DNA from 3 places in the Promicromonospora sp. NFX87 genome. Region 2 is predicted to be linked to each of the others. Evidence: riboswitches for the same ligand, from Rfam matches in the RefSeq annotation. Region 2 holds a riboswitch; each other region holds the start of a gene.
What was found. Region 2 has a riboswitch for S-adenosylmethionine ahead of metE (5-methyltetrahydropteroyltriglutamate--homocysteine S-methyltransferase). Riboswitches for the same ligand answer to the same signal wherever they lie in the genome.
Positions count from the first base shown of each region.

Region 1: it holds a riboswitch for S-adenosylmethionine, as region 2 does, so the genes downstream of both, ACNYC2_RS26595 (aminotransferase class V-fold PLP-dependent enzyme) here and metE (5-methyltetrahydropteroyltriglutamate--homocysteine S-methyltransferase) in region 2, are expected to answer to the same signal.
Region 3: it holds a riboswitch for S-adenosylmethionine, as region 2 does, so the genes downstream of both, ACNYC2_RS16225 (LLM class flavin-dependent oxidoreductase) here and metE (5-methyltetrahydropteroyltriglutamate--homocysteine S-methyltransferase) in region 2, are expected to answer to the same signal.

Region 1 covers NZ_CP183413.1:5,928,522-5,931,787, forward strand. The annotation lists gene ACNYC2_RS26590 (amidase) at 1-23, shown strand, start outside; gene ACNYC2_RS26595 (aminotransferase class V-fold PLP-dependent enzyme) at 72-1,493, opposite strand; SAM riboswitch class IV at 1,525-1,638, opposite strand; gene ACNYC2_RS26600 (phosphotransferase) at 1,683-2,468, opposite strand; gene ACNYC2_RS26605 (rhodanese-like domain-containing protein) at 2,699-3,148, shown strand; gene ACNYC2_RS26610 (O-succinylhomoserine sulfhydrylase) at 3,145-3,266, shown strand, end outside.
Region 2 covers NZ_CP183413.1:2,593,325-2,596,590, reverse strand. The annotation lists gene ACNYC2_RS11570 (LysR family transcriptional regulator) at 1-627, opposite strand, end outside; gene ACNYC2_RS11565 (type 1 glutamine amidotransferase domain-containing protein) at 709-1,413, opposite strand; SAM riboswitch class I at 1,682-1,784, shown strand; gene metE (5-methyltetrahydropteroyltriglutamate--homocysteine S-methyltransferase) at 1,793-3,266, shown strand, end outside.
Region 3 covers NZ_CP183413.1:3,599,918-3,603,183, reverse strand. The annotation lists gene ACNYC2_RS16230 (GH92 family glycosyl hydrolase) at 1-1,409, shown strand, start outside; SAM riboswitch class IV at 1,654-1,764, shown strand; gene ACNYC2_RS16225 (LLM class flavin-dependent oxidoreductase) at 2,062-3,234, shown strand.

The sequences.
Region 1 (3,266 bases), 3.2 Mb from region 2:
GCCCGCGGATGTTCCCTCTCTGACGTGTCAGACGCGCAGGTCACTCGCGTGACCTGCGCGTCTGACACCGGTTAGTCCTCGTCCGGGAGGCAGCCGAAGTCCTCGTCGAAGCCCAGGGCCGCGGTCGCCAGCAGGCCCGCGAGCCCTGAGCCCTCCGGGACGGGGCGCGGGTCGTCGGTCACTACCCAGAGCCCGTCGACGACGTCGTACCCGGCCTGCGGGCCGTCGGCCACCAGGCGGCCCACCGCGGCGATCAGGCGCTCGACCTCCTCGCCCGCGGTGCCGACGCCGACCGAGGCACGCACCGCGCCGGCGTCGAACCCGAGGCGGCCGAGCAGCGGGTGGGCGCAGAACCGGCCGTCGCGCACGCCGATCCCGTGCTCTGCGGACAGGTACGCGGCCACGAGGCCCGGGTCGTAGCCCGTCACGGTGAACGTCACGACGCCCACCGGGTCGACGGCGTCGGCCCACACGCGCACGACCTCGACGCGGTCGATCGCCTCGAGCCCCGACACGAGACGACGGCGGAGCGCGTTCTCGTGCGCCGCGACGTCGGCGGGGGCGAGCGCGGCGAGCTCCTCGCACGCCGCGGCGAGGGCCACGGCACCGATGACGTTGGGCGATCCAGCCTCGTGCCGGGCGGGGCCCTCGTGCCACTCGGTGCCCGCTACGCGCACGCGCCGCACGGCGCCGCCACCTGCGAGGTAGGGCGTGCCGGCGTCGAGCCAGTCACGGCGGCCCACCAGGGCGCCCGCGCCGAACGGGGCGTAGGTCTTGTGCCCGGAGAAGGCGAGGTAGTCGACGCCGGTGGTCTCCAGGGAGATGCGGCGGTGGGGTACGAGCTGGGCGCCGTCGAGCACCACGCGGGCGCCGTACTCGTGGGCGATCGCGACGATCTTGTCGACCGGGAGCGACTCCCCCGTCACGTTCGAGGCGCCGGTGAGGGCCAGGAGGGCGAACGGGCGTTCCGCGGCGGCGGCGTCGATAAGCTCCTCGCGGATCTGGTCGAGCGTCTCGGCGACCGTCGCGCCACCGGTCAGCACGGTCGCGTCGGTGCCGCGCTGCCAGGGCAGCAGGTTCGCGTGGTGCTCGACGTCGAGGACGAGCACGCGGCCGGGCTCGCCGTCGGGCTGCGCCGGGACGCAGCCCGCGAGCAGGTTCAGGGAGTCGGTGGTGTTTCGCGTGATGATCGTCAGGTCGTCGTCGCGGGCGCCCACGAACGCTCCGATGGTGCGACGGGCGGTCTCGTAGAGCGCGGTGCTCACCTGGGAGAGGTACCCGGCGCCGCGGTGCACGCTGGCGTACAGGGGCAGCACCTGGGTGACGCGGTCGGCCACGGCCTGCAGGGCAGGCGCCGACGCGGCGACGTCGAGGTTCGCGTACGGGACCCGGCTGCCGTCCACCAGCGGGACGAGGGTCGCGCCGCCGACGACGGGCCGCAGCGGGGCGACGTCGGCGACCGCGTCGTTGTGGGCGAGGGTGGTTGCAGACATGACGTCCTCCAGCACAGTCCTGGGGGAGGTTCCCCCGCGCTTGCCACGCGCGGCTGCGCGCGGCCAGGTCGTCACCCGGGGCACCCCACCGCGGTAGGAGGGTTGCCGACCAGCGAGCCGGGGCTTGACGCTGGCACTCATGACCTGACGTCATCCTGTGCTGCGGCAAAATTCCTGTCAACGCTCGTCTCAGATATTGGTCTCACGATCCGGTCGCTCCGGCTGTGAGACGAGCGCGGCGATCCGGTCGGCGTCGGCCCGGTACATCGCGGCGTGCTCACGCAGCTCGGCCGGCCCGTCGCCGTCCGCCCGGGCCGCCGACCAGGCGGCCAGGTCGCGGAGCTTGTCGGCCATCGCGTCCAGCACCTCCGCGCGCCGGAACTCCGCTCCGTACGCCTCGGTCAGCCTGTCGAGCCGCGCCGTCGGATCCAGGTGCGCGACGTCGTAGGTGGCACCCGCGAAGGCGTCCGAGGAGAACGGCGCGATCCGGTAGGCGAGGTACGCCAGGTCGCGGACCCGCGGACCGGGCGAGGCGGTGTCGAGGTCGAACAGGCCCGCGAGGCGGCCGTCGCGGAAGACCATGTTGTACGGCGCGGCGTCGTTGTGGCAGATCACCTCGGCCGGTTCGGTGGCCGGGAGGCGCCATACGGCGTCCGACCGGGGGAACCCGGCGGTCGCGTCGTGGAAGCGCCGCAGGAGGCGGCCCGCCTCGGCCAGGACGTCCTCGGACCAGAGCCACGCCGGAGCGGGCCAGCCGGGGACGTCGCCGGGCAGGTACGAGACGATCTCCCGGCCCTGGTCGTCGAGGCCGAGCGGTGCGGGGAGCTCGGTCACCCCGGCGGCGCGGACGTGGGCGAGCAGCCGTTGGACGGTGGGCGTCCAGGGGCCCGCCGCGCGGTGGACGGTGTCGCCGATCCGTACGACGCCGGTGGTGTTGCCGCCGGTCAGCTCCTGCTCGTCCACAACGTGGTCCACAGCGTCATCCACAGCTTCCACAGGTTTGTCCACAGTGTCATCCACACTCCGACCGTAGTCCCGACCAGTGAGCGAGACGGCATCCCACCTGCCGGACGTCGTGTCGTAGGATCACAGCGACCATCCCGAGCGGCCGAGTGACGTGGCACGACGACGCCGCAGCAACCCAGCGTTCCCGCCCCTGGCGAGGACGGACGAGGGTGCTACCGCCACGACCGATGGAGGAGCACATGAGCGTCCCCGCGCACATCGAAGCCCGCCCCGCCGACGGCTACGCCGGCGACATCACGCCCCAGCAGGCCTGGGACCTGCTCGCCGCCGACCCGGCCGCCACCCTCGTGGACGTCCGCACCGAGGGTGAGTGGCGCGCGATAGGCATCCCCGACACGGCGTCTCTCGAGAAGCAGCCGGTGTTCAGCGAGTGGGTGCGGGCCGGTGGCCGCCCCAACCAGCAGTTCCTGGAGGAGCTCAAGGCCGCGGGTGTCACGGATGGCCCGGTCGTCTTCCTGTGCCGCTCCGGCCAGCGTTCGATCGGCGCGGCGCGGCTCGCCACGGCGGCTGGCATCGCGCCGTCGTACAACGTGCTGGAGGGTTTCGAGGGCGCGCCCGGAGCCGACGGCGTCCGCGACCAGCAGGGCTGGAAGGTCGCCGGGCTGCCCTGGACGGAGGGCGCTCAGTGACGGTCACCGGGGCGTTCCCGCCCGACGCGACCCCCGGCGGGTCCGGCCGCAAGCCGCTGCCCCGGAACGTCCGCCCCGCGACGCTCGCCGTGCGCGGCGGGCACCAGCGGACCGAGTT
Region 2 (3,266 bases):
GCTGCGCCAGTAGCGCCGCACGATCGGGAGCTCCTCCGCGTAGGCGACCAGCGGCAGGTGCGACAGCGCGGCGACCGGGTCGGCGGCGAGCCGCACCGGGTCGACGGTGTGGGCCAGCGACGCCGGGCCCACGAGCAGGAACTCCTCGTCGACCAGCGGCGTCGCCACGACGGCGTCCTGCCGGGGGCGTACCGAGGACACGACCAGGTCGAGGTGCCCGGCGGCCAGCGCGGCCAGGAGCTCGTCCCCGAGGCCGAGCGCGACCCGGACCTGCAGCCCCTGGGCGACCAGGGGCGCGAGGGCGGGCAGCACCCGGACGGTCATCAGCTCCGCCGCACCGCCGAGCCGGACGAGCCCCCGGACCGCAGGGGCCTCGTCCGCGGGGCCCAGCGCGGCCCGGAGCCCGTCCACGTGCAGGCCCACCTGGGTGGCCAGCGCCACCGCACGCTCGGTGGGCTCGGCACCCCTGCGCGACCGGACGAACAGCCGCGCCCCGAGCTGTTCCTCGAGCCGCGCGAGCTGACCCGTGACGGCGGGCTGGCTCACGCCCAGCCGCTCCGCCGCGGCGGACAGCGAGCCGGTGCGGTAGACCTCCAGGAACGTCGCGACGAGGTCGAGTCCCGGCACGCGCGTCACCATCCGTCCCCCGAGGCTGTGGCCCAGCCTTGCCTGGTGCTCAGGCTAACCGTGTCGGCACGACGGCGGGCGTCAGCGGGCGGCGAGCGCCTCGAGCACCGCCTCGGCGGTCGCGGTGCTGGACTGGGGGTTCTGCCCGGTGATCAGGTTGCCGTCCTGGACCACGGTGCTGCTCCAGGGCGCGCCGGTCCTGATGACGGCGCCGCGTTCGCGCAGCGCGGTCTCCACGAGGAACGGCGTGGCGTCCCCGAGGCCGCCCTGGCGCTCCTCCTCGTCCGTGAAGGAGGTGAGCGCGCGCCCGGCGTAGGCGAAGACGCCGTCCGGGGTCTCGGCGCTCAGCAGCGCGGCGGCGCCGTGGCAGAGCGCGGCCACCGTCGCCTGCCGCGCGTTGGCGGCGACCAGCAGCCGGCCGAGGTCGGCGTCGGACACGAGGTCGGCCATGGGGGCGTGACCGCCGGGGATGTAGATCGCGTCGTAGTCGTCGGCGCGGACGTCGGCCAGCGCGAGCGGCTGGGCGAGCTCGTCCGCGATGGAGTCCAGGTAGGCCCGGTGCTCCGCGGCGTCGGCGTCGGCCACGCCGCCCCGTTCGTCCAGGCTGATCTCGTCGACGGTGGGCCGCACGCCGCCGGGCGTTGCGAGGTCGACCGTGGCGCCGGCCGCGGTCAGCGCGCGGTGCGACGCGGCGACCTCCTCGGCCCAGTAGCCGGTGGGGTGGGCGGTCCCGTCGGCCAGGCGCAGGCTGTTCGCGGCGGAGAGGACCATCAGGATCTTCGACATGGGTGGTTCCGACCTTCTCTGTGAGGGGGTGCTTGGTGAGGAGAACGCCAGCATCCATCACCGAATGCCGAGTCAGCCGCGCGCGGTCATAACTCTGCTTATGGCACCGATTTGACCATGCACCTGCTGCCAGATCGGGGCCTCGCCTGGCAGCAACCGCATGGTCAGCCGCTTGGCACACTTTTCGGCCGCTCACCAGCCACGATGCGATCGTCTTGAGGGGTGGACGCTTTTCCGCTCACATCGCGGTCACGCTTACGATCCAGGTCAATCATCCAGAGCGGTCGAGAGTCCTGGCTCAACGACACCGCAGCAACCTGCCTCCGGAGCGCCAATTCCGGGCAAGGTGCTAACGCCAGGTCCGATGGAGCTGATACGCATGGCAGTCGAGTTCACGCACCTTCCCCACGCCACGATCCTGGGCTACCCGCGCATCGGCCGACGACGCGAGCTCAAGCGCGCCGTCGAGTCGTTCTGGGCCGGACGCACCACCACTGACGAGCTGGAGACCACAGCCCGCGACCTGCGGCTGGCAACCGCCCGGCATCTCGCCGGACTGGGCCTGGACGGCGCGGCCGCCGTCCCCGGCTCGTTCTCGTTCTACGACCAGGTGCTCGACGCCGTCGCCCTGCTGGGCGCGGTGCCCGAGCGGTTCCGGGATCTGGTCTCGACAGGCTCGACCAGCGAAGGTGCGGGCGCACTCTCCCTGGAGGGCTACTTCACGCTGGCCCGCGGCGAGGGCGACAAGCCGCCGCTCGAGATGACCAAGTGGTTCGACACGAACTACCACTACCTCGTGCCGGAGATCGGGCCGGACACCCCGATCGGGTTCGTGGACGACCGAGTGGTGCGCCAGTTCACGGAGCTCGCCCGGCCCGCCGACGGCGGCCAGGCGGTCGTGACCCGCCCCGCGCTCGTGGGCCCGGTGACGTTCCTGCTCCTCAGCAAGCCGGCGGACGGCGCCCCCGAGGGCTTCCGCCCGCTCGACCGGCTCGACGACGTCGTCGCCGCCTACGCCGACGTGCTGCGCGCGCTGGCCGCCGCGGGCGCGCCCTGGGTGCAGCTCGACGAGCCCGCGCTGGTCACCGACCTGCTCGACGTCCCGTTCGACGAGGTGGCGGACGCCGTCCGCCGGGCCTACGCGCAGCTTGCCACCGACCTCTCCCCCGCCACCGGAGCGACCGGTACGGCCGAGCGTCCCGCGATCCTGGTCACCGCGCCGTACGGCGACCTGCGCAGCGAGGTGGGCGACGGGCTGGCCCTGCTGGCCGGCCTCGACGTCGAGGCGATCGCCGTCGACCTCGTCAAGGGCGCCGTCCCCACCGGCCCCGTCGCCGGCCTGAAGACCAAGACCCTGGTCGCCGGCGTCGTCGACGGGCACAACATCTGGCGTGCCGACCTCGACGCCCGCCTGACCACGCTGGAGGGCCTGACGGCTCTCGGGGCCGGCGCGGTCGCCGTCGGCACCTCGACCTCGCTGCTGCACGTGCCGCACGACGTCGCCGACGAGCCCCGCCTCGACGCCGGCCTGAAGTCGTGGCTCGCGTTCGCCGACCAGAAGGTCGCCGAGGTCGTCACCCTGGCGACCGGCCTGACCGGCGGGCGGACGGCGGTCGCCGACGCGCTCGCCGAGTCGACGGCCGCGGTGCGGTCCCGCGCGGAGGCGCCCGGCGTCGTCGTACCGGAGGTGCGCGAGCGGACCGCTGCCCTGACCCCCGCCGACGTCGAACGCGCGCCGTACGCCGAGCGGGCCGCGGCCCAGCAGGCCAAGCTCGACCTGCCGCCGCTGCCGACCACCACCATCGGCTCGTTCCCGCAGACGGCGGAGATCCGGACGACCCGGGCGGCCTGGG
Region 3 (3,266 bases), 1.0 Mb from region 2:
GCGTGGGCCGCAAGGGCCAGGACTTCGCGCTCACCCACGGCTGGGTGCCGCGCGACGTCGACGAGTCGGTGTCCTGGGGCCTCGAGGGCTACATCAACGACGCCGGCCTGGCCCGCATGGCCGCGGCGCTCGCGGACGCGCCGGGCACGCCCGAGGACCGACGGCGCGCCCTGCGCTCCGATGCCGCCTACCTGCGGCAGAGCTCGCTCGGGTACGTGCACCTCTTCGACGCGGGGACCGGGTTCTTCCGGGGGCGCGGCCGGGACGGTTCGTTCGGCTCCGGCCCGTTCGACCCGGACGAGTGGGGCGGCGACTACACCGAGTCCGACGCGTGGAACTTCCTGTTCCACCCCGTGCACGACGGCGCGGGCCTGGCCGCCCTGCACGGCGGCCGCGAGGGGCTGGAGCGGCTGCTGGAGCGGTTCTTCGCCACGCCGGAGCGGGCGGACAAGCCCGGGACGTACGGGTCCGTGATCCACGAGATGGTCGAGGCGCGCGACGTGCGGATGGGCCAGTTCGGCCAGTCCAACCAGGTGTCGCACCACATCGCCTACGCGTGGCTGTTCGCGGGACGGCCGGACCGCGCCCAGGCGACCGTGCGCGAGGTCCTGGCGCGGCTGTGGACCGGCAACGAGATCGGGCAGGGGTACCACGGCGACGAGGACAACGGCGAGATGTCGGCCTGGTACGTCCTCTCCGCACTGGGGCTGTACCCGCTGGAGATCGGGTCCTCGCGCTGGGCGGTCGGCTCGCCGCTCTTCGAGCGCGCGGTGGTGCACCGGCCCGACGGCGACCTCGTGGTCGAGGCACCCGGCGCGGCCGACAGCTGGTACGTGGCGGGGCTGGAGCTGTCGGACGTCGATGGCGCGGCCCGGGCGGTCGAGGCTCCGTCGGTGGAGCACGGCGACCTGACCGGGGGAGCGACCCTCCGGTTCGCCATGTCCGGGACGCCGACGAGCTGGGGGGTGCCGGCGTCTGCCGACCCGGGGCGCGGCCTGGCGGGTGCGGGGCCGGACAGCGAACCGGTCCGGCCGTGGCAGCGGGCCGACGGCGGATGGCACGGCGCCGACGGGCCGCTGCCGCGGCTGACGGACGGCGACCTCACGACGGCTGCCGAGGTGGCGGGCGTGCTCGAGTGGCGTCCGTCCGGCGAGGCCCCGGAGGGTGCGGTGCTCCGTGCGTACACGCTGACGTCGTCGGCGGGGTCTGCGGGGGACGCGCAGCCGCCGTCGGCGTGGCGACTGGTCGCGGACGACGGCCGCGTGCTGGACGAGCGGTCGGGCGAGCGGTGGCCCTGGCCGGGCCAGCTGCGCCCGTTCGTGCTGGCCGAGCCGATACCGCTGACCGGACTCCGGCTGGAGCTTCACGACGGTGGGGCGCTGTCCCAGGTGGAGTTGCTCGTCGCCTGATCGACGCCGACTTCGGTTACTTGCATGGGACGTCCTGCGACTTCGGTCCTTCGCCACGAGATCGGTCAATCAGCTGACCGATCTCGTGGCAAGGACCGAAGTCATGGGCCCGGCCACCCCGAACTAGTTCCGGTATGTGAGATCTGGCCATAGATCGTTGACTTCTATCGGTTCCATTCGTATGTTCTCTGACATCCAGAAGAACCGCACTAATCCGATCGGAAAGATGTAGTAACGCTGGACAGGTCATGAGCTCCGACGCGAAGCCCCGGCTGGTCGGACGGCAACCCCCCGCGCGGGTGGGTGCCCCGGGTGAGGACCAGGCCACCGCCGCCGGCGGATGACAACACGCGTCGCTCGCCGCTGGGCGAGCAGGTGAGGAGAACCACGATGACCCGGAGCGCCGCCCCCGCCGTCCACGTGCCCCTGCCGTCCTGGAACGTCTCCCCGCGGGCTGGTGCTGCCCCGCGCACGGGTATGTGTTGTCGCCGTTCCTGCCGCTGACCGCGGCAGACCCGACCCTTCCTCTCCCATACCTTCCGGCAGCCACGCTCCCGGGTGACCCAGCAACGCCGAAGCGCACAGACCGTGCGCCGCCGGCCGGGTCGTCCGGGTGCCGCCGCGCAGCCGTAGCCCCGAACGGAGCCCTGCCGTGCCGTACCCACCGCAGCCCACGTCCATTACCTCCGCCTCCTCCTCGCTCCGTCCCGTCGTGCTCGGCGTGGACCTGACCTCGGCCGGCGCCCGTCCCGGCGCGCACCGCGCCCGCGGCCCGATCCCGCCCCGTCCGTTCGACGGCGAACGCTTCCTCCAGCTGGTGCGCGCCGCCGACCGCGGCCTGCTCGACCTCATCACCCTCGACGAGGACTTCCTGCTGCACCCCGGCCGTGGCCAGGTGACCGCCCGGCTCGACACGGTCGTCGCGGCGGCCCGCGCGGCACGGGTCACGACGGGGATCGGCCTGGTCGCCGCCGTCGACACCGTCCACACCGAGGCGGCGCACACCGCCGTCGCCCTCAGCAGCGTCGACCGGGCGAGCAGCGGCCGGGCGGGCTGGCAGGCCGTCCGGCAGACGGCGGTCCCGGAGCCCGACGAGGCCTGGGCAACCCGCGTCGACCTGGGCATCCAGTCCGTGAACCGCGTCTGGACGGGACGTCCCGGCACCGGATCGGGTGCGGTCGAGGTGGACGCCGAGGGCCGCTTCCGCGTCGACCACGACGGCATCCGGTTCGCGATCCGCAGCCGCCCGACCCGTGCCGGCGGCAGCGGTGCGGCACTGTCCCGGGTGCGTCCGCCGGTCGTCCTGCGCGTGCGTTCCGAGGCGAGCGCCAGGCTGGCGGGGCGCACCGCCGACGTCGTGCGGATCGCCGTGCCAGATGCCGCGCAGGCGGTCCGGCTGCGGCGCCTTGTGCGTGACTCGGCGCTGTCCGCCGGACGCGACCCGGAGGAGGTGCGGGTGCTCGCCGAGGTGTACGTGGTGCTCGCCGCCGAACGGGCCAGCGCCCGGGCCCGGCTGGAGCTCGTCGAGGCGCTCGAAGGTCCGGAGCCGGGGCGCGGCGCGCACGTCGTCGCGGACACGCCGGACGAGCTGGCGGTCCTCATCGCCGACTGGGCGGCCGTCGGCGCCGCCGACGGGTTCCTCCTGCGGCCGTCGTCGCTCGGCGCGGACCTCGACGCGATCACCGACCGGCTCGTACCGGCCCTGCAGCGGGCCGGGCTGTTCCGCACCGAGCGCACGGAGACCACGCTGCGCGGATCGCTCGGGCTGCCAGACGCCGCCGCCGCTTCCCGCGCCCTGCCCACGGGCCGGCTGCTGAGCGCCTGACGGCGCTCCGGCGATGGCCCTCCGACGGGCCG